Regions from separate parts of the Peribacillus sp. ACCC06369 genome, predicted to be linked through region 2. Evidence: riboswitches for the same ligand, from Rfam matches in the RefSeq annotation. Region 2 holds a riboswitch; the other holds the start of a gene.
The links. Region 2 has a riboswitch for ZMP and ZTP ahead of QUF78_RS16120 (glutamate/serine transporter AimA). Riboswitches for the same ligand answer to the same signal wherever they lie in the genome.
Positions count from the first base shown of each region.

Region 1: it holds a riboswitch for ZMP and ZTP, as region 2 does, so the genes downstream of both, QUF78_RS21930 (phosphoglycerate dehydrogenase) here and QUF78_RS16120 (glutamate/serine transporter AimA) in region 2, are expected to answer to the same signal.

Region 1 is NZ_JAUCEN010000002.1:4,323,773-4,326,973, forward strand. It holds gene QUF78_RS21920 (hypothetical protein) at 1-110, shown strand, start outside; gene QUF78_RS21925 (hypothetical protein) at 107-274, shown strand; gene QUF78_RS21930 (phosphoglycerate dehydrogenase) at 530-1,729, opposite strand; ZMP/ZTP riboswitch at 1,868-1,946, opposite strand; gene QUF78_RS21935 (GNAT family N-acetyltransferase) at 2,288-2,803, shown strand; gene QUF78_RS21940 (VOC family protein) at 2,873-3,201, opposite strand, start outside.
Region 2 is NZ_JAUCEN010000002.1:3,153,719-3,156,919, reverse strand. It holds gene QUF78_RS16130 (ABC transporter ATP-binding protein) at 1-744, shown strand, start outside; ZMP/ZTP riboswitch at 1,737-1,815, shown strand; gene QUF78_RS16120 (glutamate/serine transporter AimA) at 1,872-3,201, shown strand, end outside.

The sequences.
Region 1 (3,201 bases), 1.2 Mb from region 2:
GGGAAAATAATTGTACAAGTTTAATAAATGCAATTGCAGAAAAGGATTTTCAAGTGGCTCAAATGCTTGATGTATTAATATTTGAGGATAAATGGGAGGATGACATGTGACTAAGCTCAGAATCCTTTTAACCATTCCAATTTTGCTATATGGAATTTTCATATTTGTTGTCATTCAAAACGATAAGAATATTCCACTTTATTTGCATCTTCTATTCGCAATCTACTTGATGTTGTTTGTACATTATGAAGAAGAAACGGAAGTGAAACCATGACAGATTTTTAATCTTGGAGAAGTTCGATCTTAAACAATTCGTGATGGAAGAAGTTTTGACTTCTACTGACTGTATCGAGCTGCACGGCATAACCCGAGCCAGGCTGAGTTCGTTCTCAACACGTGAGTCAGTTTAATATGATCACCACAATAAGTGGCTTTTTTTGTTCAAAAACATTAACAAAGCCTAAAGAAAGCCCCAACTCCTTAAAGGAATTGAGGCTTTCACTATTTATCATCTATCTTCCGGTACCAATTAGATAATACGAGTTGTGACGATACCTTCGATTTGTTTGATTTTTGCTTCCAAACCAGGAATGATATCGCCGTTTACTTCACCCTCAATGTCGATGATCGTATACGCATATCCCCCACGGCTTCTGTTAACCATGTCAGCGATGTTCAAATTAAAGCCAGATACAGCCAGTGTGATTTGCCCAACCATGTTAGGAACGTTTTCGTGGAAAGTTGCCACACGACGATTTCCTGTATAAGGAATGGCAGTATTCGGGAAATTCACAGAGTTCTTGATGTTCCCTGTTTCTAAAAAGGTCTTCAACTGACGAGCTGCCATGATGGCACAGTTTTCCTCTGATTCTAGTGTAGAGGCACCAAGATGCGGAATTGGAACGACATTTTTCATTTTCAACACATTTTCATTCGGGAAGTCGGTGATGAACCTGCCAACTTTCCCGCTCTCAAGTGCCGCTTCCATATCCGCTTCATTCACTAGCTCGCCGCGTGAGAAGTTCAAGATATGTACGCCAGGCTTCATGATGCCAAATGTTTCTTGGTTAAACATTCCTTTAGTGTCATCAGTTAATGGAACGTGTACTGTAATGTAATCAGATTCTGCAAACAATTGTTCAATTGTCATGGCGCGTTGTACATTGCGGGACAAGTTCCAAGCTGTATCAACAGAGATGAACGGGTCAAACCCAATGACATCCATGTCCAAATCCAGGGCATCATTCGCTACAAGTGCACCGATCGCTCCTAAACCGATCACGCCAAGAGTTTTTCCCTTGATTTCTTTACCAACGAATTGTTTCTTTCCTGCTTCTACAAGCTTTGGAATTTGTTCTCCTTCGCCTTCCAGCGTCTTTGTCCAGGCCACACCGGCAAACAGGTTACGAGATGAAGCCATTAATGAAGTTAGCACCATTTCTTTTACAGCGTTTGCGTTAGCTCCAGGTGTATTGAAAACGACGATTCCTTGCTCTGTGCATTTGTCGACCGGAATATTATTGACTCCTGCCCCTGCCCTTGCGATTGCTTTTAACTGATCGCCGAATTCCATAGTATGCATGTTAAAGCTGCGAAGCACGATCGCATCAGGGTTTTCACTGTCATTGTCGACTTTGAAATCGCCTTTGTTGAATACATTTAGCCCGCTTTCGGCAATATTATTTAACGCTTTGATCGTTTTGACTTTTTCTAAAAGTACTGTGCTCATTTTGTTTGCTCCTCTTTGGTTATGATAGTTTTGAAGTTTCAAAATATTGACAAGATTTTGAATCCGTAAAAATCTGCATTCTCTAAACCTTTACTATCCTCTGTAAATACACAGAAAGAGGCAAGGGATAAAATCCCTTACCTCTGCCCAGGCGAACGGCTACGACACTATGTGTTCCCTCACGGTTATCCGTGTTTCGCCAGTTGCACATAGTCTTTTCATTTATTTTATTTTATCAAATTATTCAGCAATCTTCAATATCATTTTAAAGATTTATCTCTTTTTTTGAAGAAGTCACATCTCACCAGAACTTTATCGACGGAATTAATCGTTTTATCTCCGAAATTAGATATATATCGACGAAATCTATCGTTTTATCTCCGAAATTAGGAATATATCGACGAAATTAATTATTGGCTATTACTCGTTGGAAAAAGGCACTGTTGAATGTGTCTGTTGATATTCTTGGACTATTTCGGACAGCTTTGTTGTAAAATGGATAATATTAGTAAAACACAGAAAGTATAGCAAACTAAAAGATAATTAGGGGGAATTAATATGTTAGTAAGAGAGGCAACGCTTGCTGATGCTGAAGGTATAGCAATAGTCCATGTGGATTGCTGGAGAACCACTTATGAAAATATAATACCAAGTGATTTTCTAGATAATCTGTCGTATGAGAAAAGGAAAGATTTATGGATAAAGAATATATCCAGTGATGGGAATCATATTTATGTAGCAGAGAATAACGAGGGAAAAATAGTAGGATTTATAAGTGGAGGGAAAAGGGAAACGAATAAGGCTGAGGATTCTGGTGATTTAACTGCGATATATATTCTCGAAAACTTTCAAAGAATGGGCATAGGTAAGAAACTCATCAAAGAACTATTCTTTAAATTCGAAGATCTGGGATTTAAGACTATTTACGTCGAGGTGCTTGAAGATAATAAATCTCGATACTTCTATGAGGCATTTGGTGCTGAATTGCTTAAAACCGAAAAAATCAAAATCGCTGGCGCTGAAATAAATCTATTGGTTTATGAATGGAAGGATATTAGCCCGGTATTGTTATGAATAAACCTACGGCACCGAACTTCAAAAAAAGACACAATCCTAAGTGAAGGATTGTGTCTTTCATTTGATTTAATTTTGATTAAATCCGCTTTCGTCCATGTAGAACACTTCCCAAGAATGACCGTCGATATCCTTAAAGCTCCAACCGTACATGAAACCATGATCAATTGCTTCATTAAATGGCTTTCCGCCAGCATCCAGTGCCCTATTCACGACCTCATCCACTTCTTCCTTACTTTTAACCGATAGGGCTACGATTGCTTCCGTAGTTGTTGCTGAATCCGGGATATCCTTCTTGGTAAACGTTTTAAAGTAATCTTCCACCAATAACATGACATATATGGATTCACTGATAACCATGCACGTTGCATTTTCATTGGTCATTTGCTCGTTAAATT
Region 2 (3,201 bases):
ATTGCTTTTGGATTAAAGCAAAAAAAAATATCAAAAGCGCAAATTGCAAGTGATACAACCGAAATAATCGAAATTATGGGGTTGCAGCAGCACATGGAAAAATATCCAAGACAACTTTCAGGTGGGCAGCAGCAAAGGGTTGCACTTGCAAGAGCTCTGGTCAACAAGCCAAGAGTGCTCCTTCTAGATGAACCACTAGGAGCATTAGATTTAAAGCTAAGAAAAAAGATGCAATTTGAATTAAAAAAACTTCATGAACAATTCGAAATCACGTTCATATATGTCACTCATGATCAAGAAGAAGCATTAATCATGTCCGATCGAATTGCTGTTATGAACCAAGGTAGAATCGAACAAATTGACACGCCTCAGCAAATCTATAACAATCCAAAGACTCTTTTTGTTGCCGACTTTATTGGGGAAACGAATGTAATAGATGTGGATCTATTAGAAAGCCAGAATAGAGAAAATCTATTAAAAGAGTTTTCCCAAGTTAAGAATTCAGATAAAAAGCTTGTAATAAGACCTGAACACTTAAAAATTACCCAAAGTCGCTTTCAGCCAAATCGAATTACGTTTGAGGCTAAATTGAAAAAGGTCCATTTTGTTGGTTCAAAAAGAGTGGTAGAGTGTGTATCAGGCTCTCAGGAGATTGTTGTTAACCTATCTGATGAGGAGCAAATGGATCATCTAGGTGAGAGTATTTGCTTGAGTGCTAGAAAAGACTTGGTGAAAATACTTTAATATGTGGGTAAGCTCTGTTTAGAGGAAACTTTTTACAGAGCTTTTTTCAATTTAAGTAACAGGTCAGCTGCTCAAACTTTCTAATACTTCATATTTTTATTTCAGTAAAATAACAAAAATATATAAAATTTTTTCGTTGGGTAATTCAGCTAAATCGACTTTCTCTTCAATGATTTTAAAATTTGTTAGGTGATATGCTTTTCTTTAGTTCTCTTACCAATAGAAGTACTGCTACTGTAAAAAGGACTATCAGGATTAATAATAGTTGGGTAAAATCTAATAATAGTTATTTCTCTTCAAATCCACCCATTGGTTAGTTTTTCTTACCTATTAATCTTACTATTGAAATTCCCATTCTTCACCGGAGTTAAGCAATTATTCCCGGAACAGTTCCGTTAAAACGAAGTCATACCTAGCCGATTGTAATAATTAAGGGATAATGATAGGAAAGATATTTTGTAACGGATTAGGTGAAGATGATCATGAAGCTAATCATCATATGTGGATAATAATGGTCAGATTTGGAAATTTAATCTACGTTCATCACTCTAGCTATGCCGAGTGTGTTTCACATTAGTTAAATATTATAGTCACTAATTAAAGTTGTGTATAAATTGTGGACGAAACAAAGAGAGATCTTCATCCCTCAGGTATTTTCCCCAACTTGTGCATGGCTTTTTTTTTGAGGAAGAAAAGAACAGTTTATGTAAATGTTGTTGGGATATAATTTGTAAAATATGAACGGTTTATTTTGCGCATATAAGCTCTTAAAGATTTTTAAGTATAATGTTAAAGAGAAATGATTATATTAATGTAGCATGTGTTCTGGAAAACGAATGTTTGTTTTTTGGACCTTGATTTTCCTATTTTATTCAAATTGAAATGAATATTGATAGGGAATTACGAAAAATAAATAAGATTATATATAAAATATAAATATTTTTAAAGTGTTGTGAAATTTTAAATAATCCTATATACTATAAAAAAACTATTTTCCTATATGTAACTGGCGCAACATGGAGAACCATGGGGGAGCATATAGAGTATAAGCCGCGCGCCTGGGCAAACACTTGATCTATAAATAGATCAAGTGTTTTTTATTTTCCTAGGAAGAGGTGTAGGTAGAGATGAGTAATATGCATAGAAAGATGGGGACTTTTGCTTTAACTATGACAGGTATTGGTTCTATTATCGGCTCAGGTTGGTTGTTCGGAGCGTGGAAAGCCGCCCAGATTGCTGGGCCAGCAGCTATTTTTTCTTGGATTATCGGTATGGTTGTAATTTTATTTATTGCATTATCTTACGCAGAGCTTGGGGCAATGTTTCCTGAAGCTGGAGGAATGGTTAAGTATCCTCAATATTCGCATGGTTCTTTTATTGGATTTTTAGCTGCGTGGGCGAACTGGATTTCTATCGCTTCGACTATTACCGTTGAGGCCATTGCTTCGGTACAATATATGAGTACGTGGCCTTGGGAATGGGCCAGATGGTCTCATTCCTTAGTTGATAACAATATCTTAACGACCAAAGGATTATTCATAGCTTCTTTACTATTATTGTTCTATTTCTTCGTCAACTATTGGACAGTTAACCTTTTTGCTAAGGCAAATTCATTTATTACTATTTTTAAATTAATTGTTCCAGGTGTAATGGCAGGATCGTTATTTTTTGCTGGATTTCATGGTGAAAACTTTACAAGTTCTCAAGGAATCGCACCATATGGTTGGGCAAGCGTTTTAACAGCAGTAGCTACTTCTGGTATAGTGTTTGCGTTTAACGGATTTCAAAGTCCCGTTAATATGGCAGGAGAAGCGAAGTCGCCGAATAAGTCTATACCAATTGCTGTTATTGGGTCTATTCTAATTGCAGGTTTTATATACGTTATTTTACAAGTTGTTTTTATCGGTGCAATCGATCCGTCTATGATTGTGAACGGATGGAGTCAACTGAATTTTAATTCACCTTTTGCAGATTTGGCAATTGCTCTTAGCCTTAACTGGTTAGCGATTGTATTGTATGTAGATGCGTTTGTATCACCGTCTGGTTCAGGTGCCACTTATACAGCTACAACTTCGCGAATGCTTTATGGAATGCAGAAAAATGGGTACTTACCGAATATCTTTGGTACATTACATCCACTTTATGGTGTTCCTCGTCCAGCGATGTTATTAAACTTAGGCGTATGTTTTATCTTTTTATTTTTATTCCGCGGATGGGGCGTACTTGCTGAAGTGATTTCAGTTGCTACACTTATTTCGTATATCATGGGGCCAGTTGCATTGGCAACTTTAAGACGTACTGCTTCTCATTTTAACCGTCCATTTCACTTAAAAGGTGCTTCTATTATTGCACCTTGTGGATTTGTTTTTGCATCGCTTACTTTATACTGGGCGCGTTGGCCATTAACAGGAGAAGTCGTTTTCATCATTGCCATTGGACTACCTATTTACTTTTATT